DNA from 4 places in the Planococcus sp. APC 3906 genome. Region 4 is predicted to be linked to each of the others. Evidence: riboswitches for the same ligand, from Rfam matches in the RefSeq annotation. Region 4 holds a riboswitch; each other region holds the start of a gene.

Region 1 (5,620 bases), on a different contig from region 4:
GAAGCGAGTGTTTCTGACAACGCAATAGCAGCTGCAACGCTTGTCGTGCCGATGATGTTATGGCCGCAAGCATGGCCAAGGCCGGGCAATGCATCGTATTCCGCAAGAAAAGCGATGGACGGACCGGGAAGCTCGCCGCCGAAGCTCGCGTAAAAGGCGGTTTCGTGGCCGGCAACGCCCGTTTCGACAGTGAAACCGGCCTCTTCAAGCAGCGCCACTAAGGTCTTGCTGGCAAAAAACTCTTCGTTGCCGATTTCCGGTTTGACGTGTATCGCTTGGCTAGCTTCAAAATATGCTGCCTGATTGGAATCAATCGACTGGGAAATGGTCTGGGAAGCTTCTTTGGCAATGATCATTGGAATTCCTCCTCAAGAATTATTGATAATCAACAAGTTCTTCAACTGAAACGAATGTCGGGATTTGAGCGCCTTTCGTGTGCTCGATGATGAATTCTTTCGTGTCTTCCTGCTGGTAAAGTTCAACTATTTTCAGGAAATCCGGATCTTCTGCATTTTCTTCACTCGCTGCGATCAAGTTGATGTACGGTGTCGCTGTTTCACTTTCGCGGGCAATCGGGTCTTCGGTAGGGTTCAAGCCGGCATCGACTGCAATGCCGTTATTGATGATGGAAGCGGCAACGTCACCCATAGCACGCGGTGTTTGGCCGGAAATCATCGGCACGATTTCAAGTTTTTTCGGGTTATCTGTAATGTCATCAGCTGTGCCTGTCAAACCGGCTTCATCCGCAAGTTCGATCAAGCCCGCTTCTTCAAGAAGCAGCAAGGCGCGGCCCATGTTCGTCGCTTCATTCGGTACGGCAATCTGTGAACCTTCAGGCAGTTCGTCGATCGATTCGTGCTTTTCAGAGTAAAGGCCCATCGGTGCAATAACGGTCGAGCCGATCGGAACGATATCAAGTTTATGTTCTGCAACGAATTCATCGAAATAAGAAATCGTTTGGAAAGCATTCAAATCAAGTTCGCCTTCTGCCAAAGCGATGTTCGGCGCTACGTAATCAGAGAACGTCACGATTTCTAGGTCGATTCCTTCTTTTTCAGCTTTCTCAGCGATGTGGTCCCAAATCGTCGTATCCGAGCCGCTGATGCCCAATGTGACTTTTCGATTGCCATCTGCGCCTTCTTCGTCATTGCCGCAAGCTGCCAGCAGCAAGGCAAGGATTGTTATCAATAAAAGAGCTGTCGTTTTTTTCATTTGAGATTCCTCCAATAGTGGGTTTAGTTGAATATTTTAATTGAAATAATATTCTTTAGATACCGATATTCCGCAAAACAGCTACGCTTGCCGTGGGCAAGACTTACCCGAAGCCTGCGAGGGCAAGTCTTTGCGACGAAGCGCATAGCGCTGCAGGAGCAGTAAGGTTTTCTCCGCTGTTTTGCTCCATATCTAGAGATATTTGAGCGGAGGCGCGGCAAAGGGCTAGGCGAAGCTATGAGACGAGTGTTCTTCTCGGCTCATGGCGAGAGCCATGCCCAGAGCGACCGCAGCGGTTTGTTAAAGTTAGTTTCTTTGTTTCAAATTGTATTTCATATTTATCTTCTTCGAACTTGTTTAGACAATAAGTTGCCGGCGGATTGGACGCCTTGCACCAGGACGACGAGAATCGCTACGGTGATGACCATGACCATCGTGTCGAAACGCTGGTAGCCGTAAGTGATGGCGAGGTCGCCGAGTCCGCCGCCTCCGATCGCGCCTGCCATGGCAGATGCGCCGATCAAGCCGACAATGGCGATTGTCAGGGCGAGCACGAGTGAGCTCAATGCTTCCGGGATCAAAAAGCGGAAGATGATTTGGGCCGGTGAGGCGCCCATCGCTTGCGCCGCTTCAATGACGCCTTTATCGACTTCAAGCAGCGAGTTTTCGATCAAGCGGGCGATGTACGGGCCGGCGTAGAAGACCAGCGGGACAATTGCTGCTGCTGTACCGATCGATGTGCCGACAATCAGCCGCGTCAGCGGGATGATGGCGACCATCAAGATGATGAATGGCACGGAACGGAAAATATTGATGACGATGTTCAATACTTTGGATACGGGTTCATTGGCGAGCAAATGGCCTTTGCGGGTGACGACCAGCAAGATGCCGAGCGGGAAGCCGATCAACAGGGAGAAGAAGAATGACGCACTGGTCATATAAACGGTTTCCCACAGCGCTTCCAAGATTTGTTCGTTATCAACTAGCATAATGCTGCACCTCCTCGACCTTTACGGTGTCGCTGCGGATTGCCGTTAGCGCGTTTTGTATCTCGGCAGCTGGACCGGTGAATTCGACAATCAGGTTGCCGTACGGTTCGCCTTGCAGTTCAGTAATGTTGCCGAATAAAACATTCAAGTCCAAATTGAAATCACGTGAAATGCGGGACATCAGCGGCTGCCCGACCGATGAGCCAGTGAATTGGATGCGGTAAATGGAATGGCTGCGCGATGGATCCTGCAATTGCTCCAGCAGCGACGGCGGCAGCTCATCGTTCATGACGGAGCGGACGAAACGCTGGGTGGTCGGCTGCTGCGGATTGGTGAAGACATCGAACACGGTTCCTTTTTCGATGACTTTTCCGGCTTCCAGCACCGCGACTTTGTCGCAGATTTCACGGATAACGCCCATTTCATGCGTGATGAGCAGGATCGTGATGTTGTATTCCCGGTTGATGCGGCGCAGCAATTCCAGAATCGACTGGGTCGTCTGCGGATCAAGAGCGGAAGTCGCTTCATCGCATAGCAGTACGGAAGGATTGGTGGCCAGCGCCCGGGCGATGCCGATGCGCTGTTTTTGGCCGCCCGATAATTGATCCGGGTATTTTTCTGCTTGGTCAGCCAAGCCGACAAACTCAAGCAAGTTTTTCACTTGCTCCTTGATCTTGTTCTTCGGCGTATTTGCCAGCAGCAGCGGCATGGCGACGTTGTGGTAAACCGTTTTCGAATTCAGCAGATTGAAGTGCTGGAAAATCATGCCGATGTCTTTTCGCGTTTTCCGGATTTCACTGCCTGACAAGGCCAGAATGTCTTTGCCGTGGATCAGCACGCGTCCGGTAGTCGGCCGTTCCAATAAATTGACGGTGCGGATCAGTGAACTTTTTCCGGCGCCGCTGAAACCGATGACACCATATATTTCTCCGGTCTCGACAGTCAAATCGATGCCGTTCAAAGCGTGGATTTCCTGTTTTCCGGATTGGTAGGTTTTGGTGACCTCCTCGAATTGAATCATGTAAAGCGCCTCCTCAAGCTGGTGATTCTATGCAAACCTTTTCGGTACGGATCAATCTTTCCAAAAGTGAACGATAAAAAGCCCTCTTTTTTTCTTAATCCAACAGAAAAAAAGAGGGCTTCGGCATGAAACCATCTCGTTCTCATCTTCCAAATGCACGGATGCATTTGCAGGAATTAGCACAGTTTTCGCATGAAGCGAATCCGCTGCCGAAACGTCATAGGGCCTGTCCCTCGGTTTCTCTGGATAAGAAAGTGATGTACGTATTCGATTTGTAATGCTTACTTTAAAGGGGGCTGTTGTAAAAGTCAACTAAATTCCCGAAAAAAGTTTTGGCGCGATTCTGCCGGCACCTGCTTAAGCAGAGCCAGCCGTTTTTTTACGCAGTACGGCAGAAACCCTTTTTTCCGTGCCATCTTTAACGCGTGCAATATTCTCTGTATGCTTCCAAATCGACATCGCAAACAGCAGAATGGCGATGGCTACAGGCCAGAATCCGTCAGCCGGAAACACCGCCACGGCGAGCAGCGTGACGTAAAGAACGAGTACACCAGCCACAAGGTAATCGGTGGCAAGTGAAACGATGACCAATAGAAGCAAGCCGGCAATTCCGAATCTCCAATCGAGCGCCAGCATTACACCGATGAGCGGCGCAGTTCCTTTGCCGCCGTTGAATTTCATGTAGATGGGAAAGTTGTGGCCGCACACGACGCCCGCGCCAATAGTGAACAATAAAGTCCAGACCGTACCATCCGGCAGCGCGGAGGCGTCCAGCAGCAGCCGGAATCCTGCAACCGCAAGAATGCCTTTGGCAATATCGAGAACGGCAACGAGTGCGCCGTATTTCCAACCAAGCACGATCGCGGCATTCGATGCCCCGGAATTTTTGACGCCTTCTTTTTTGATGTTGACGCCCGTCAACAGCTGGGAGATAAGGGAGCCGTGCAAAGAACCGATGATATAACCTGATATGAGTGCTGAAATCGTCCAAAATAACATCTGCCTTCTCCTCCTTCCTTTAATTTTAACGCAATAGGCGCTTCGAAGTTTCAAAATTATTCGAATTTTATGCTTGACATTGCTTTCCATTCTTTTTATACTTCACAACAAGATGAAAAACTAAATCTGAATACTCTTATCAAGAGAGGCGGAGGGAATAGGCCCTGTGATGCCCAGCAACCAACAAGCGCAGCTTGGAAAGGTGCTAAATCCTACAGATCCGGCACGACGGGATCTGGCAGATGAGAGGAGGTATACCCGTATATGACGGCCCTCTTCTTAACCGAAGAGGGCTTTTTCTGTTCCCTCCTCAACCTTGGTTTCTATCTATAAAAAATTAGGAGGAATAGAAATGACGAATTTTAAACCTGAAACTCTTTTATTGCACGGCGGCCAGCAGCCCGATCCCGTAACAGGATCAAGAGGAGTGCCGATTTACAAAACAACTTCCTATGTGTTTAAAGATACAGAGCATGCGCAGAATTTATTCGGCTTAAAAGAAGCTGGCAATATCTACTCACGCATCATGAACCCGACAGTCGACGTATTCGAACAGCGTGTGGCGCTGCTTGAAGGCGGCACTGCAGCTGTGGCATTGGCATCCGGCATGGCAGCCATCGCTTTTTCAATCTTGAATGTAGCGGAAGCGGGCGATGAGATCGTCGCGGACAGCAATTTGTACGGCGGCACTTACAGCCTTTTCGCAAATACATTGCCAAGGTACGGCATTACAGTCAAGTTTGTCGACGGCAAAGATCCGGAAAATTTCCGCAGCGCAATTACCGATAAGACGAAAGCGTTATTTGGCGAAATTATCGGCAATCCGAGCCTGAATGTCTTCGACGTGGAAAAGGTGGCGTCTATCGCTCATGAAAACGGCATTCCATTATTGATCGACAATACATTTGCATCGCCTTACGGCAGCAACCCGATTGAATTCGGAGCTGATGTGGTCATCCACTCGGCGACAAAATGGATTGGCGGCCATGGCACGACAATCGGCGGTGTGGTCGTCGATGGCGGGAAATTCAATTGGAACAATCCGAAATTCCCAAGCTACACGGAGCCAGACGAAAGCTACCACGGCATCCGCTACGGAATCGATGCAGAAGGCGCATCCTTTGCAACTAAATTGCGCGTCCAGCTGCTGCGTGATTTCGGCCCTTCTTTAAGTGCAGAAAGTGCTCATGCATTTTTACAGGGGCTGGAGACGCTGCATTTGCGGATTCCCCGCCATAACAGCAATGCCCAAGCTATCGCGGAATATTTAAGAGATCATCCGCAGGTCGAATGGGTTAATTTTATCGGCTTTGAAAATCATCCATCACATGGACTGGCCAAAAAATACTTGAAAGACGGCTACGGATCCATCGTCAATTTCGGCGTTAAAGGCGGGCGT
Region 2 (5,620 bases), on a different contig from region 4:
CGTGGTTCGGAATGATGGGAATCGTCAGCACGGCGTCTTCTTCCCAAAGTCCGAATGCCTTGATCAGCTCTAAGCCTTTAAAATCGATCTTGCCTTGGTCGCCGTAAATTTCGGAAATGACGTTATTGGCGACGGTATGGATGTGCAGGCTGCAGCCGGCACGGGTTTTGCCGTATATTGCGCAATGCAGCAAAGTTTCAGCTGAAGGCTTCAACGGCGTTTCTTCCACCGCTTTGCCGGCCGCGTCCACCAACAGGAAATCCTCGGAAGTCCGTTTACGCTTGTCTTTGCCGCTCGCAGTGACGAGAAACTCCAGCGGCGCGTCCTGGACTTTGATGGCCAGGTTGCCGCTCGTTCCCATGAACCAATCGCGCAAAGCTAATTCGTCTTTGATGTTTGCGAGTTCCTGCCATCTTTCCTGGAAGGCGGTCATGACTTCACCCCCAGTTTTTCATCGATGATCGACATGACGTCGTAGAAGTTTTCAAATGGCTTGTACGGGAGCCCGAGCTCTTCGCATTTGCCAATCAGGTAATCGCGCGCGATGACGAAATCCGCTTGCTTCGCAGCTTCTAAATCACTGATGGAATCGCCGATGACGATGCTTTGTGCGCCGTCCTCAAGCAATTGGCGGATGATCGAAGGCTTGCAGCAGCCGCAGCCCTGGCTCGTACATTGCTCGTCGCAGCCGTTTGGAAATTCAAGGCGGATCGACTCTCCCGAGAAATCCGCTCCGTTGCAATAAACCCCTGAAAAAGGGCCGAACGGTTTAATGAGCGGGTGGACAAAAAAGTCGATGCCTCCGCTGACGACATAAAGCGGAATTTCACGTTCGCGCGTGTAGGCGACAAAATCAGCAAAACCTTCGCGGATTTGCGCCTGCTCCAGAACAAATTCGATCACTTCATCTTTTTTGGCGGCCGGCAGCAGCGAGAACATTTGCGCCACGCCATCGCGGATGGAGATTTCCTGGGACAGGATTCGGTCTTTTATTGGAGTCCATCCCGGTGGATCAAAATGCTGAAGGATGGCGATGATGTTGTCTGAGTTGGTGATGGTGCCGTCAAAATCACAGAAGATGACTGTTTTATTCATGCTTATTACCCCCACATATCCAATGCTGTTTTTAATTCGTGATGGTGTTTGGCGGCTTCGTCAAGTGACTGTCCGTTCAGCACGGCGTCAATTGCCTGGCGGAATGCTTTGCCGCCGCCAGCCGCGCCGTCCGGATGGCCATGGACGCCGCCGCCTGCGTTGATGATGCTGTCAGTGCCGAAATCTTCGAACAGCTGTGGCACAAGGCCGGGATGGATGCCGGCTGAAGGCACCGGGAAAGTGCGTTTCAACGGGCTTGCTTTCACCAGTTCTTCGCCAAGCGCCAAGGCCTGGCTCTTTTCAAGTGCAACACTGCCGTAAGGGGAGGGGAACAACGAGAAGTCCGCTCCGGCAATGCGCGTCAATTTGCCGAGTGCGAGTGCGGTCGCCAACCCATAAGTCGGAGAAGAAGTGAAAGCGCCGCTGAATGCCGGATGGGCCATCAATGGGAGCCGGATGTCCGGGTCTTCCGCCAATTCCTGCAGAACGTCGAGCCCGTAAGCATGGACATTGAACAGCAGCGCGTCAGCCCCCCGTTCCCGTGCTTTTTTCGCTTTGTCGCGAAGCGTGGACGTGCGGCCGGAAAGATTCACGGCATACAAGGTGCGGTGGCCGGTTTCCTCGAACACAGCCTGCAGCACTTCTTTGCCAGCGGTAATCCGCTGTTCGAATGGCGTCAACGGATTGTCAAACAGGATTTCGTCGTCTTTCACAAGATCGACGCCGCCGAGCGCCTGCTGCCGCAGCTGGGCTTTCAAAAATTCCAAGTTCCGGCCGATTACGCCTTTGAAAATACTCATCACAAGCGGCCGGTCCTGGACGCCAATCAAACTGCGGACGCCTTCGATGCCGAATTGCGGCCCAGGGAAATGCCCGAGCAGTTCATCGTCGAAAGCTAAATCGAGCAGCTTCACTTCGCCGTCGAGCGACAGCTTTCCGAACACCGTGGTCAAAATGGCCGGCAGGTCCGGCGAGAAATTCGCGCTCGGATACGAGATTTTCGCTTCCGCGCGGATCAGTCCCGGGTTCAGCGGATGCGGTGCATCTTCAAACTCGGTGACCCAGATTACTTCACCTTTATGCTGTTTTAATTGCTCCTGCTCGAGAAGCGGCAAATCAGTCCACGAACCGATCGTCAAGCCAAGCGCGATGCCTTCCGCCTTTTTTTCAAATGAACCGGGTTTTCCGTAAAGTTGGTATGTCGCTGTCAATCTGCTCAAATCATCCACACTCCGTTTAAATTAATTGGAAATAGAAAAAAACCTCTTCAAACAAGAAGAGGTTAATGGGCTTAACAACTTCTTATTTCTCAGCCTGTCAAACGGGCTGCAAGAATTAGCACCGTGTCCATTGCTGGACCGGTTGCCGGGTGTCATAGGGCTTGTCCCTCCACCTGCTCTGAATAAGAATGCGTATTCAATTGGTTTCGCTATACAAAGTAATTCTGATTATTCCACGATTAAAACTTTCTGTCAATAATTATCTGTAAATTGTGGGTGAGGAAAAGTGGGATATTCGACCGATATTCCGCAAAACAGCTTCGCTTGCCGCGGGCGAGCGCCAAGCCTCCTCAGTCGCTTCGCTCCCTGCGGGGTCTCGGCTGTCTCGCTTTCCCGCAGGCGTCTCCGCTGTTTTGCTCCATATCTCGAGAGTCTATAGCAACTTCAGAAAGTGTATCTTTCGTGTTCTTTGTTAAAAGAAATGAAACACTATTATAAGTTTTAACATTGAATGAAGCGGAAGGCGGCGACACCTGCGGGACTAGCCTGTGCTGAAGACCCCGCAGGAGCGAAGCGACGAGGAGACTGAAGCCAGGCCCGCGGTAAGCGTCCGCCTGAAGCGAAACGAAAAGGAATATTGAAAAAAGTTATTGACACTCAATTCTGAATCGTGATAGGATTCTTTTCAAACAGCAAACACATATGCAACAACACTCTTATCAAGAGCAGGCAGAGGGATATTGGCCCTATGACGCCCAGCAACCGACCGTAATACCTTCGTGAGAAGGGGCGCTTCAGCGCCGGGATGAAGATCCCGCAAGGCACGGTGCTAATTCCATCAGAAATATACATTTCTGAAAGATAAGAGGCAGGGAAACTATATTTCTGAGCCTCTTTCTTTTGGGAAAGAGGCTTTTTATTTTGCATTCGAAAGGTAGATGACATATGGCAATAGCAGCTAAACAATACGAAGAATTGACAATAGAAACGGCGGTGGCGCTTGCGAGAACGCATTATCCATTCCCGGAAGGCGCGGCATTGCAATGCGACGAAATCGGCGATGGCAATTTGAATTACGTGTTCCGCGTGGCGGACCCGGAAAGCGGCAAGAGTGTGATTTTGAAACAGGCGCTGCCGTATGCGAAAGTTGTCGGCGAAAGCTGGCCGCTGACCTTGCAGCGCGCGCAGATCGAGGCGGACGCCCTTCGGAAACACGGCGAGTTCGTGCCGAATCTGGTGCCGGCGGTATATGCCACGGACGCGGTTTTGGCATTGACGGTGATGGAAGACTTGTCGCATTTGACGATTGCCCGTGAAGGCTTGATTGCCGGAAAGGCGTATCCGCAGCTGTCGACGGACATCGGCGAATACTTGGCGCGCACCTTGTTCCAGACATCGGATTTTGCGCTTCACCCTTTTGAGAAGAAAAAGCTCGCTGCGGCGTTCTCGAATCCGGAGCTTTGCAAGATCACCGAAGACCTCATTTTTACAGATCCGTTTTTCGACAATGAAACCAACGATTTCGAACCGGAGCTGAAAGGGGCTGTGGAAGCGTTATGGGCCAACAAGGCGCTTCAGCTGGAAGCGGCGAAATTGAAGTTCAGCTTTTTGACCGAAGCGGAAGCGCTGCTGCATGGCGACCTCCATACCGGCAGCATCTTCGCGAGTGACAGCGAAACGAAGGTCATCGATCCGGAATTCGCTTATTACGGGCCGATCGGCTTTGATGTCGGCTTATTCCTCGCCAATTTGATTTTCCAATCGCTGACACGCAAGGGGAATCAGCGCAAAGTGATCCTTTCGCATATTGAACGGACATGGGAAACGTTCGAGGCGCGGTTCACGGACCTTTGGGAAAACAAAGGCATTGAATCTTTCCAGCAAACGGCAGGCTACCGCGAGTTCATCATCGAGAAGATTTTCCGGGATGCTTTGGGCTTTGCGGGCTGTGAATTAATTCGCCGGACGATCGGCTTGGCGCATGTAAAAGATTTGGACGGCATCGAAGACGACAGCCGCCGCATCGAGTTGAAGGAGCGGGCATTGCAGTTTGGCGAAAAGCTGATTTTGCAGCGTGCTGAAGTGAAGAGCATCTATGAAGTGACAGCGTTGATCGGGGAGGCGGAATAATGGCAATCCCGTTATCAATTTCCTGGCAAGACGGCAAGCTGACGATTTTGGACCAGCAGAAACTGCCGCATGTAATCGAGTACGTGGCGCTGGAAACCTTGGAAGATGTCTATGACGCGATTTTATCGCTGAAAGTGCGCGGCGCACCGGCAATCGGCATCGCCGCTGCATATGGACTGGCGCTCGCGGCGGTGCGACACGACACGGAAGAACTTCAGACCTTTTTCCACTTAGTCGAAAAAGACGCGGCGCACTTGGGCAGCTCGCGCCCGACAGCGGTTAACTTGGTATGGGCGCTGGATCGGCTGACAGCGAAAGTGAAGGAGGCTGCCACCGTAGAGCAGGGGAAAGTGCTGCTGCTCGAAGAAGCGGTGCGCATCCACGAAGAAGACGAAGCAGCGTGCCGGAAAATCGGCGAATACGGCCTGGCTTTATTGGAAGGCAAAACGCGCGTCATGACGATTTGCAACGCCGGTTCCATCGCGACTGCGAAATACGGCACAGCGTTGGCGCCGTTTCATCTCGGAAGTGAAATCGGACGGCAATTCGAAGTGTATGCCTGCGAAACGCGTCCGGTCTTTCAAGGGTCCCGGCTGACGGTATGGGAGCTTCAGCAATCAGGGGTCGACGTGACGCTGATCACCGACAGCATGGCCGCCCATACGATTGGCGCGAAAGAAGTCGAGGCGATCATCGTCGGAGCCGACCGCATTGCAGCGAACGGCGACACGGCGAACAAAATCGGCACGCTGAATTTAGCGCTGCTGGCTGATGCGTACGGCATCCCGTTTTATGTAGCGGCGCCGGCATCGACATTCGATGTATCCATTTCTTCCGGCCGCGACATTCCGATCGAAGAGCGCAAAGCGGAAGAAATCACGCATATTGCCGGCATCCAAATAGCGCCGGAAGGCACGAAAGTATTCAATCCGGCTTTTGATGTCACGCCGGCACGGCTCATCAAAGCCATCATCACCGAACAAGGGGTCATCACCCCAGGGTACGAAAAAAATATCCCTGCCGTTCTCGGCGCTTACACAGGAAAAGGAGCAAATTCATGAAAAAACAATCGCTTTTATTCATCACATTATTATTGATCCTCAGTGCCTTTTTAGCCGCTTGCCAGCCAAAAGGGGAAGTCAGCGAAGAAGGAACGTCAGATGCGACGAAAGCGG
Region 3 (5,620 bases), on a different contig from region 4:
TAATAAGCGAGGCGGTCCGGCACATTTTTCGGGATGTCATCTTCGCTTTTCTCTTTTTTCTTGTCGCGGTAGAAATCGGTGAAATCCGCCAATGTCTTGTCTGTCGTCGTGAACAGCAATTCATTGGCCATCTTGATTTCCGCTTCCGGAATCGATGCGTAGCGCTCCAATTTCTCCGTATTGACGATGGCGTAATCGAGCCCCGCCTGCGTGCAATGGTACAGGTAAACCGCATTCAGCACTTCCCGGCCAACCGGCGGCAAGCCGAACGATACGTTGCTGATGCCGAGGATCGTCAATGTCCGCGGCAGTCTTTCTTTGATCAAACGGATGCCTTCGATCGTCTCGACGGCAGAGCCGATGTATTGCTGGTCGCCGGTTCCAACTGGGAATACCAGCGGATCGAAAATGATGTCTTCCGGCGCGAGGCCCCATTTATTGACCAATAAATCATATGAGCGTTCGGCGATTTCAAGCTTCCGCTCGCGCGTCACCGCCATCCCCGGTTCATCAATCGTTCCGACAACGACCGCCGCACCGTATTTTTTCACCAACGGCATGACCGCATCAAATCGTTCTTCACCATCTTCAAGGTTGATTGAGTTGATGATCGCCTTGCCTTGCGAGAATTTCAGCGCAGCTTCGATGACATCCTCGTCTGTGGAATCAATGACGAGCGGCACTTTGACTTTCTTCACCACTTCGTGCATGAAATTCGCCATGTCCTCGAGTTCATCGCGGTCGGGGTTGGCAAGACAGATATCAATGACGTGCGCACCGTTTTTCACTTGGGCGCGTGCGATTTCTGAGGCTTCTTCAAATTTCCCTTCCACAATGAGGCGTTTGAATTTCCGCGAACCGATGACGTTCGAGCGCTCTCCGATAAACAGCGGGCGCATCGAATCGTCGTATTGAAGTGGTTCGATGCCTGCCAGCACATGGCCGTGTCCGGTCTGCTCAGGTTTTCTCGGCGGCAGCCCAGCCACCGCTTCACGCACAGCCTTGATATGCGCAGGCGTCGTGCCGCAACAGCCGCCGACGACGTTGAGCCAGCCTTTTTCAGCAAAGCCCCGCAGCTTTTTCGACAGCGATTCCGGCGTTTCGTGGTAATGGCCTTCTTCATCCGGCAGCCCTGCGTTCGGGTAACAGCTGACAAAACCGTCGGACAGCTCAGACAACGAGCGCAAATGGTCCGTCATGAATTCCGGACCGGTCGCACAATTCAATCCGACCGACAGCGGCTTGACGTGTTCAATGGAAATATAGAATGCTTCAATGCTCTGCCCGGCAAGCGTTGTGCCCATCGGCTCGATGGTACCGGAAATCATAATCGGCAATTCTTTGCCCAACTCTTCGAACGCCTGCTTGATGCCGATCGTCGCCGCTTTGACATTCAGCATGTCCTGGCTCGTTTCCAGCAAGATCAAATCCGCTCCGCCTTCAACCAGCGCTTTCGCCTGTACATGGAAATCTTCGCGCAAGGCGTCGAACGTGATGCCGCCTGTCACCGACAAGGTTTTCGTCGTCGGCCCGATTGCACCTGCAACAAAGCGCGGCCATTCAGGGGTGGAATAAGCAGCAGCCGCTTTCTTGGCAATTTCCACAGCGCGGCGGTTGATGTCCGCTGCCTGGTTTCCAAGCCCATACTCGTCTAAGACCACAGGCGTCCCGCCGAACGTGTTCGTACAAAGAATGTCTGCTCCCGCTTCCAAATAGGCTTTGTGGACGCCTTCGATGACGTCCGGCCGCACGATGTTCAAGTACTCGTTGCAGCCGTCGAATTCCTCGCCGCCGAAATCTTCCGCCGACAAATCGGCGTTCTGGATCATCGTTCCCATCGCGCCATCAATGATCAGGATCCGTTTTTCAAGCTGTTGTTCAATAAGTGTTTTGGACATGGCTGCTTTCGCCTTCTTTCTGCAAATCTAGTTGCCTGATGTAATCGATCAATTCCACGGACATTTCGTAACGGAAAAATGGCGTGATCAAGTAAATGCCGTTGAACAGCCCCGCCGCCGTATCGATCAATTCCTTCGCTATCGCAATGCCTTCAGCGGTCGCCCGGTCCTTATCTTCGCCGCATGCGCGCATCCGTTCAAGCGCATCTTCCGATAACTTGATGCCTGGCACTTCGTTGTGCAGGAATTCCGAACTGCGTATGCTAGTGAGCGGCATGATGCCAAGGAAAATCGGCGTGCTCAAATGCTTCGTTTCTTCGTATATTTCAATGATTTTCTCTTTCGTGAACACCGGCTGGGAAATGAAATAATCCGCACCGCTGTCGATTTTCTGTTCCAGCCGCTTGACCGCCCGGCTGACGACGCGGACATTCGGATTGAATGCCGCCGCCACCGAGAAATTCGCTTTTTTGCGCAGCGGCTTGCCGGAAAACGAAATGCCTTCGTTGAGTTTCTTGATCAGTTGAATCAATTCCAGGCTCGAAACGTCATAGACGCTTGTCGCTCCCGGGAAATCCCCGACTTTCGTTGGATCTCCCGTAACTGCCAGGATATCATGCATCCCAAGGGCGTCAAGCCCCATCAAATGCGATTGCAGGCCGATCAAATTACGGTCGCGGCACGTGATGTGCGCGAGCGGCCGGATGTTTTCCTGCTGCTTTAAAATCGACCCCATCGCCATATTGGAAATACGTGGCGAAGCAAGCGAATTATCGGCCATCGTCACGGCATCGACTCCCGCCGCATTCAGCGCTTTCGAGCCTTCGATGAATTTTGAGACGTCCAAATGGCGCGGCGTGTCGAGTTCGACAATGATTGTGCGCTCCGTCTTCGCTTTTTCATGCAATGGCTTGACGTCGAGCGCTTCCGCTTCCCGGATGACAATCGGCTTTCTCGCCACTACTTTCTTTTCCGTCACCGGCGCCAAATTGCGCATGCGCTTTTTCACTTCTTCAATGTGCTTCGGCGTCGTGCCGCAACAGCCGCCAATTAAGCGCACACCTTCTTCTCTCAATAACAAGGCAGCCCGCCCAAAATAATCGGCTTCCGATTCATAGACAATGCGGCCGTCTTCCACGTCGAGCAAGCTGGCATTCGGATACGCCGACAGGAATGCTTTTTCCGGCAGCGATACTTCTTCGAATGCCTGGATCGTATGGTGCGGGCCAAGGCGGCAATTGACGCCGACGATTTCCGCTCCGAGTGCTTCAAGCTGATGCAGCGCATCGTTCAGCGACATGCCGTTTTGCAGGATGCCCGGCTCGTGCATCGACACTTGCGCAATCAGCGGCGTATCCGTCATGTTTTTCAAATGCGTGACCGTCGCAGCAAGCTCTTCGAAATCGTAATACGTTTCCAGCAGCAAGCCGTCCGGATCGCCGGACAATAAATGCTGCGCCTGCTGGTCGACCATTGCAATGATTTCCTGCATCGTGGCATCGCTTTTCCGCATGCCGCGGATGCCGCCGATTGTACCGAAGACGTATTGCCCGCCCGGCGCCGCAGCGCGCTTTGCGATATCAATCGCAGCGAGGTTGATGTCTTTCACTTGCTCTTCGAGGCCGTAGCGCGCCAGCTTATGGGCGTTCGCGCCGTACGTATTCGTCTGGATGATATCGGCTCCCGCCTTGATGTAATCCTGGTGGATCTTGCTGACGATTTCCGGCCGCTGCAGGTTCAGCTCCTCGTTGCAATACTCGATGCCATACGAATACAGCAGCGTCCCCATCGCACCGTCCCCTGTCAACACGCGCGTTTTCAATGCATCCAATAATTTCATGCCGCTCACCCTCCTGTATATAGAAAAAAAGCCTTCCATGAAAAAGAAGGCTTTACGGTCGTTAAACTCGTTCCTTTTCATCTCCCAGGCAATTGCGTGCCTGCTGGATTTAGCACCTGACCACGAATGGCTGGTTGCTGAAGCGTCACAGGGCCAGTCCCTCAACTTCTCTCGATAAGAATTCACTATGCAGTTTTTGTATTCTTAAAATCTTACCTGCATAAAGAGCACCGGTCAAGCGAATTCGTCTAAAAACGTAGAACTTTCTGTTTAATTCTAAATGAAAGCGGATACTTTCTGCATATTGTGCGGAGGCTGAATGCAGACAGACGAAAACGCCCCCCACTCGCGTGAAGGGCGCCATCGTAAATCCTCATTCTAATACGGCCCTCTGATTGCTCCAGCCACTTCTTCTTTATAGAATTGCGACAGGCGTTCCAGCTCTTCGGCTGAATATGCTTTTGCATAAAGTGCATTCAGATTGTCTTCTACTTGGCGCACATTCTTGAAGCCCGGAATGACAGATGAAATCGCATCGTGTTCCAAAATCCACTTCAGCGACGCTTGCGCCATATTGCCGCGCCCTTCTGCAATCCATTTCAGTTCATTGCTGAGGTCGACGCCTTTGTTGAACTCCAGGCCGGCAAATGTTTCACCGACGTTGAACGCTTGGCCGTCGCGGTTGAAATTGCGGTGGTCCGCTTCTTCGAACTCGGCGTCTTTTTTGAATTTGCCGGTCAGCAAGCCGCTTGCCAATGGCACGCGCGCCAGAATGCCGACGCCTTGCTCCGACGCTTTCGGGAATAATTCCTCGAGCGGTTTCTGGCGGAACAGATTGAAGATGACTTGCAGGCTGCTGACGTTGGGATTTTCCAGGCACAGCAAGCCTTCTTCCACCGTTTCGACACTGACGCCGTAATGGCGGATTTTGCCTTGCGCCTTCAGTTTATCCAGCACTTCGAAAACCCGTCCATCGCGCAAGATCTCGATCGGCGGACAATGGATCTGGTAGAGGTCGATCGTTTCGCGTTCCAAGCGCTGCAAGCTCGCTTCACAATAAGCCGTGACGCTTTCTTCCGAATACGTCGCAGGGTCATGGATATCGCCTGCGCGGCAGAATTTCGTTGCGATCATGATATCTGACCCTTTGCCTTTTGTCGCTTTGGCCAATAGCTCTTCGCTGTGGCCGCCGCCGTAGACATCAGCCGTGTCGAAAAAGTTCACGCCTTCATCCATGGCGTAATCGAGTGCGCGCAGCGATTCGCTGTCGTCGTTGCTGCCCCAGTCGCCGCCGATTGCCCACGTGCCGAAACTCAATTCGCTGACATTTAAATCCGTATTGCCAATATTCCGATAATTCATCCTTTACACTTCCATTCTCTCAGATTGATACAAATAAAAACCACAGCCTGCTAGCTGTGGCATTCCATAACCTGTCTTTTCCCTTGTCGTTTGACGGATAAACTCATTCCCTGTTCAAAGCCATCCCGTTGGCGCAGGCTCATTGTATCGGACGCCGCTGACTTCGAATTTGTACCAAGTAAATGGCCCTTCCGGCAGGTCCCAGACAATCTCGATCTTTGACGGCACCTTGATGCCGTCCGCTTCCATATAACCCAGGATATTCGCGGTGCACAGCATCTTCTCGGCCCCTTCGTCGCTGTCTTTATAACGCAGCGCTGTCACAGATTTCAGTTCACCTTGCATATCGAAATGGAAATCCGCGGTACCGGAAACACCGTTCAATTCCATCATCGCTGTGGCCGTCGTTTCATCGACCTTCTGCCAATCGACATAGGAGCTCAAGGCCGCTGCCGGACAGCACGCCAACTCCATCAAATAGCGCTGCAGCGACGATTGGTTCGTCTTGGCATTGTTTTCA
Region 4 (5,620 bases):
TTCAAAGTTCCTGCAGCCGTATATTGAAGCAAGAGCATGATCCAGTGAAGGATGATGATCATTACGAATACAACCGCAAACAAGGACAGGATTTCAGCAACTGCCCCGCCGTATGCCATATTGCCGAAAATCCCGAAAATATGGAATGGCAGCAAGGGAATGATGACATACGAAATCGTCTTTTCAATAACCGCCTGGAATTCATCAAAGAACGAAACCATTGTTTTGCTGCCTGTTGAAGCCATGCCGATTCCAAGCAAAAATGCGAGGATCAACGCAGACATAACACCGAATACCGGCGGCATTTCCAAAGTAAGATAAGATGCAGCAAGTGCATGTTCCGGATCGTCGATGTTGCTCATCGTACCGGCTTTCATGAAATTCGGCAAAATTGTCGTTGACGCCATAAATGCGAGAATCCCTGCAATTATTGTCGAGAAATAAGCAAAAAAAGTAGCCAATCCGAGCAATTTCCCTGAGCCTTTGCCGAGTTTTGCAATACCGGGTGCGATAAACCCAAGAATAATCAAAGGAACGATGAAATTAAGAAAGCTTCCGAAAATAGCATTGAATGTTGCGAATACACGAGCGAGCCATTCCGGCGCAAATGAGCCAATCAATACACCCAGAGCGATGGCCAAAATGATCCTCGGCAATAAACCGAACTTGATCTTCATTACTATGTCCTCCCCATATGAACAATTGTATTATCATTATTATTCAAAAGTATCACAGGCGGCAAAATAAAAGAATAGATTCAAAAAAACGCGGAATATTTTCATTATTTCTGCAAAATAAAAAAGCACCCTCTCGGATGCTTTTTGGTCAGTCTACAGGTACGACAGAGCCGCCCCATTCTTCTAGGATAAAGTCTTGGATTTCATCTGATTTCAATACTTCAACCAATGCTTTTACGTTTTCATTGTCCTCATCGCCTTTGCGGACTGCGATGATGTTAACGTATGGCGAGTCTGAATCTTCAAGGGCAATGGAATCTTCCATTGGGTTCAAGCCGGCATCGATTGCGTAGTTGGAGTTGATCAACACAGCGTCACCTTCGCCTTGCTCGTACATTTGCACTAAAATTGCTGCTTCGTAATCTGTTTCAAACTTCAAGTTTTTAGGGTTTTCCGCAATATCGCTGACTTCTGCTGTTGTTTTCTCTACAGCTTCATCCAACTTGATCAAGCCTTGCGCTTCAAGCATAGACAAAATACGGCCGTGATCAGCAACTGAACTGCTCATCAGGATAGTAGCACCCTCTGGAAGTTCTTCTAAAGAGTCGTATTTTTGCGAATAAACACCAATTGGTTCGATGTGGATGCCACCAGCGTTTTCAAATTCGTAGCCGAATTCTTCAACTTGTGAAGCCAAATAAGGGACGTGCTGGAAGTAGTTTGCGTCAATTTCGCCAGCTTCCAAATCCTGGTTCGGCAAAATGTAATCTTGGTATGTTTCGATTTCAAGCTCGATGCCTTGTTCTTCAAGGATCGGTTGAGCTTGTTCAAGAATTTCAGCATGCGGCACGTTGGATGCACCAATTTTCAATGTTGATGACTCTTCTCCTGAGCCGCCTTCGTCTGCTCCGCATCCTGCTAGTGCAAATGCTGTTAATACTGTTCCTGCTACAAATTTCTTCATGTTGTCAATCTCCCTTTTTATGTGTTTTTTATGATTAGCGCTTGTCTGACTTGACAGTCAAACGGTCACCGATAAACTGGATGGCAAATACAATGATCAAGATAAGGATTGTGGCCATTAACGTGACGTCTTGGCGGCTTCTTTGGAAGCCGTCAAGGAACGCCAAGGTACCCAGGCCGCCGGCTCCGATGATGCCTGCCATTGCGGTATAACCAACAAGAGCAATGGCTGTCACCGTGATGCCGGAAATAAGTGCCGGTTTGGATTCCGGAAGCAGCACTTTGCGGATGATGGTCCATGTGCTTGCACCCATTGAACGGGCGGCTTCGATAACGCCTTTATCAATTTCCTTCAGCGCAATCAAAACCATGCGTGCGTAAAATGGTGCGGCGCCGATAATCAATGCTGGCAATGCGGCGTTTGGTCCGCGAATCGTTCCGATCATATACTTCGTGAACGGAATCAGCAAGATGATCAAGATGATGAACGGAATTGAACGGAAAATATTAACGAATGCACCGGTCAGCCAATTGACGATGCTGTTGGCCCATAATTGTTTCGGCGCCGTCAAAAACAGGATGACGCCGAGCACCAAGCCGATGACAAAAGTGAAGAATGTCGACATGGCCGTCATGTATAAAGTTTCGAGCGTCGCTTCCCACATATCATTCCAGTCGACGTTAGGGAATAATGACTCAATCATTTGCCATCACCTCCGTTTGGACGTCTTCTGCATTGAGGAAGGCGATCGCCTCATCAATTTCAGGTTGAGAGCCTTTTATTTGTAAGATCAATGTACCGTAAGCCCCTCTTTGCGTATGTGCGATATTTCCCTGCACGATGTTGATATCGACAGTGTATTTGCGAATCAGTTTCGTTAAGATCGGCTGCTCGGTCTGGTCGCCGACAAATACCAGCTTGATGAGGACACCCGACGGATACAGTTCACGCAAATGCTTGATGGTTTCCTGGGAATCTTCGGTATCTGTCACCTGGGCCACAAAGCGTTTCGTGATGTTTTCCTTTGGCGCCTGGAAAACGTTCAGTACATCGCCCAATTCGACGATGCGCCCGCCTTCCATTACGGCGACGCGGTGGCAGATTTTGCGGATGACGTGCATTTCATGCGTGATCAGCACAATTGTCAATCCGAGCCTTTTGTTGATATCGACCAGCAAATCCAGGATTGAATCCGTCGTCTGGGGATCCAATGCAGAAGTGGCTTCATCACATAGCAGCACTTCCGGGTTGTTCGCTAAAGCGCGGGCAATGCCGACGCGTTGCTTTTGCCCTCCGGATAGCTGCGAAGGATACGCATTCTCTCTTCCAGCGAGGCCAACGAGTTCCACAAGTTCCAAGACACGCTCAGCACGTTTTTCTTTCGGCACTCCTGCAATTTCAAGCGGAAATTCGATATTCTCTTTGACGGTGCGCGACCACAGCAAATTGAAATGCTGGAAAATCATGCTGACTTTCTGGCGTGCTTTGCGCAAGTCTTTGCTGTTGATCGCTGTAATGTCCTGGCCATTGATGACGACTGATCCCGACGTCGGCTTTTCCAAACCGTTCAATAGGCGGATGAGCGTACTCTTGCCCGCTCCACTATAGCCGATGATTCCGAAAATCTCGCCTGGCGCGATGTCCAGTTCCACTCCATCGACCGCTGTCAACGAGCCTTTGCCCGTATCGAACACTTTCGATAACTTTTTAAGTTCAATCATTTCCCAAACACTCCTAATCCAAAAATAAAAACCCTTCTGCGCAGAAATGAGCAGAAGGGTAACTGTAAAAGTTGAACCGATCTCTCATTTCCCGAAGTTTCAGCTTCGCGTGACTTGGCACCATTTCATTTTCATGACGGTTGCCGGGCTTCATAGGGCACTTCCCTCCACCACTCTTAATAAGAGTAACGATATTTAATTAATTTCAGAAATTTAATTTACCACGCTTGGTTTTATACGTCAACTGATTTCAACTTTCCATATAGATAAGGTACGGATTGGAACGCGTAAATCTTTTCTTTCAGCTGTCCGTTCTGTGTGATGAGCAGGCACGGAACGCTTTCCACTTGGTACAGCGAAGCGATTTCCTGTACATAATTCAAGTTGGCTTTGCCCATTGGCAAATCAGGCACCAGTTCCTGCACGACATCCAGCATTTTCGAAGCAATCTGGCAAGTGCCGCACATCGGCGCATACAGGTAGTAGGCAGCCACGTCGTTTGTATTTTTTTCTTTCAGCCATTCTTTATGTGTCCATTCTTTCATGCAAATTCATCCTTCAGCTATAAACTTATTGACTTGAACGTTTGCCGATATCAATATATCCATCAATATGCGAATAGGTGTAGCAGCTACTTCTTTGTAGCTCGGGTTGATATAGAAATGGCGGGCTTCCGGAAACTCGCGCTTCACCAGTTTGCGCAGCTTCTCGCCTGATTTATCCGCATCCACCAAAATGATGATATCCATTTCTTCAAACGGCAGCAGCAATTCTTCAAGCCTTGTTGCACTTACTGTACCATTTGTGCAAAGAATCGTCACGGGTTCTGCAATAAGCGGCGCTATTCTCGCTTTGTCGCTGATTCCTTCCACCAAAATCACTTTTTCCATCATGCAACACCTCGCTAGATAAGTTGAACAATCAAAGTTAAAGTTTATACACCGCTTCGGTCGCTTTGGGCATGGCTCTCGCTATGAGCCGAGAAAAGCACTCGTCTCATTGCTTCGCCTAGCCCTTGGACGCGCCTCCGCTAAAATATCTCTTGAAATGAAGCAAAACAGCAGAGAAAACCTTACTGCTCGTGTAGTGCTGCGCTAACTTCTAGACATGAAAGGGAACTGCTTCTGTGCAAGCTTGTCGCTAAGAGATCTCTCGATATGGAGCAAAACAGCGGAGACGCATGCGGGAAAGCGAGACAGCCGAGACCCGGGAAGCACGCGCTAGCGGGCTGAAGAGGCTTGGCGCTCGCCCGCGGCAAGCGGAGCTGTTTTGCGGAATATCGCGATATTAGAAAATATCATATAGATATCCACATTTGTGTATAAAAAAAGCGCCACATAGGCGCTTTTCATTACTCGTTGATCATTTCTTTGTATTGCTCAGCTGTCATCAATTCGCCCAATTCAGCTTCGCTAGGGGATTCGATTACCACCATCCACGCATTTTCGTAAGGGGATTCGTTAACAAATTCCGGGCTGTCTTCAAGCTCACTGTTCACTTCTACCACTTTACCGCTGACTGGAGCGTAAAGTTCAGAAACAGTTTTAACAGACTCGACACTGCCGAAAGGCTGGTCTTTTTTCAGTTCGTCGCCAACTTGCGGCAATTCAACAAAAACGATATCTCCAAGTTCAGCTTGTGCAAAATCAGTAATGCCGATCCGTGCTGTCGCGCCTTCTACCTTGACCCATTCATGCTCTTTTGAATAACGAAGTTCTAGTGGTGTGCTCATCGAAAACCCTCCATATTATGTAGTTTACTCATATCTAAGTTTGACATAAACAAATCGGAAATACAAGAAATCAATTGCTCTATCTCCAGCTCGCTTCAAAGTCCTGTTCTTTGAATCCAAGCGTCACTTTTCCGTCGCCATAAGCCAATGGGCGTTTGATGAGCATGCCGTCGGAAGCCAGCAATTCGAGCTGTTCTTCTTCTGCCATATCAGCTAATTTGTCTTTTAGCCCAAGCTCCCGGTATTTCATGCCGCTCGTGTTGAAAAACTTCTTCAAGTCGACTCCGCTCGCTGCATAAATTTCGCTAAGCTGCTCTTTAGAAGGCGGTGCTTCCGCGATATTGATTTCGTTGTATTCAACCCCTTGATCGTCAAGCCATTTCTTCGCTTTTCGGCAAGTTGTGCATTTCGGATACGCGTAATAAGTAATCAAGAAAAAACCTCCTTTTTTTCCAAGCTTACCAAATCGCCGGCGCTGCGTCGATGTAAAATACTCCCTTCGCCTGTACCTTCCGGTTAACGCAAA

What was found. Region 4 has a riboswitch for S-adenosylmethionine ahead of QMA09_RS11000 (methionine ABC transporter ATP-binding protein). Riboswitches for the same ligand answer to the same signal wherever they lie in the genome.
Region 1: it holds a riboswitch for S-adenosylmethionine, as region 4 does, so the genes downstream of both, QMA09_RS00965 (methionine ABC transporter ATP-binding protein) here and QMA09_RS11000 (methionine ABC transporter ATP-binding protein) in region 4, are expected to answer to the same signal.
Region 2: it holds a riboswitch for S-adenosylmethionine, as region 4 does, so the genes downstream of both, mtnK (S-methyl-5-thioribose kinase) here and QMA09_RS11000 (methionine ABC transporter ATP-binding protein) in region 4, are expected to answer to the same signal.
Region 3: it holds a riboswitch for S-adenosylmethionine, as region 4 does, so the genes downstream of both, QMA09_RS05045 (bifunctional homocysteine S-methyltransferase/methylenetetrahydrofolate reductase) here and QMA09_RS11000 (methionine ABC transporter ATP-binding protein) in region 4, are expected to answer to the same signal.

Annotation. Positions count from the first base shown of each region.
Region 1 covers NZ_JASDCW010000001.1:189,565-195,184, forward strand. Annotated here, with positions in the region: gene QMA09_RS00950 (M20 family metallopeptidase) at 1-356, opposite strand, end outside; gene QMA09_RS00955 (MetQ/NlpA family ABC transporter substrate-binding protein) at 376-1,212, opposite strand; gene QMA09_RS00960 (methionine ABC transporter permease) at 1,551-2,201, opposite strand; gene QMA09_RS00965 (methionine ABC transporter ATP-binding protein) at 2,191-3,222, opposite strand; SAM riboswitch class I at 3,362-3,475, opposite strand; gene QMA09_RS00970 (glycerol-3-phosphate acyltransferase) at 3,580-4,221, opposite strand; SAM riboswitch class I at 4,355-4,470, shown strand; gene QMA09_RS00975 (O-acetylhomoserine aminocarboxypropyltransferase/cysteine synthase family protein) at 4,574-5,620, shown strand, end outside.
Region 2 covers NZ_JASDCW010000006.1:113,766-119,385, reverse strand. Annotated here, with positions in the region: gene QMA09_RS05795 (methylthioribulose 1-phosphate dehydratase) at 1-433, opposite strand, end outside; gene QMA09_RS05790 (2-hydroxy-3-keto-5-methylthiopentenyl-1-phosphate phosphatase) at 430-1,095, opposite strand; gene QMA09_RS05785 (2,3-diketo-5-methylthiopentyl-1-phosphate enolase) at 1,101-2,315, opposite strand; SAM riboswitch class I at 2,395-2,504, opposite strand; SAM riboswitch class I at 3,029-3,183, shown strand; gene mtnK (S-methyl-5-thioribose kinase) at 3,261-4,445, shown strand; gene mtnA (S-methyl-5-thioribose-1-phosphate isomerase) at 4,445-5,506, shown strand; gene QMA09_RS05770 (sugar ABC transporter substrate-binding protein) at 5,503-5,620, shown strand, end outside.
Region 3 covers NZ_JASDCW010000005.1:146,641-152,260, forward strand. Annotated here, with positions in the region: gene metH (methionine synthase) at 1-1,898, opposite strand, end outside; gene QMA09_RS05045 (bifunctional homocysteine S-methyltransferase/methylenetetrahydrofolate reductase) at 1,879-3,738, opposite strand; SAM riboswitch class I at 3,813-3,919, opposite strand; gene QMA09_RS05050 (aldo/keto reductase) at 4,117-5,100, opposite strand; gene QMA09_RS05055 (DUF6920 family protein) at 5,215-5,620, opposite strand, start outside.
Region 4 covers NZ_JASDCW010000017.1:40,622-46,241, reverse strand. Annotated here, with positions in the region: gene QMA09_RS11015 (dicarboxylate/amino acid:cation symporter) at 1-677, opposite strand, end outside; gene QMA09_RS11010 (MetQ/NlpA family ABC transporter substrate-binding protein) at 826-1,641, opposite strand; gene QMA09_RS11005 (methionine ABC transporter permease) at 1,676-2,344, opposite strand; gene QMA09_RS11000 (methionine ABC transporter ATP-binding protein) at 2,337-3,362, opposite strand; SAM riboswitch class I at 3,444-3,548, opposite strand; gene QMA09_RS10995 (thioredoxin family protein) at 3,596-3,907, opposite strand; gene QMA09_RS10990 (toprim domain-containing protein) at 3,914-4,252, opposite strand; gene gcvH (glycine cleavage system protein GcvH) at 4,714-5,094, opposite strand; gene QMA09_RS10980 (arsenate reductase family protein) at 5,174-5,527, opposite strand.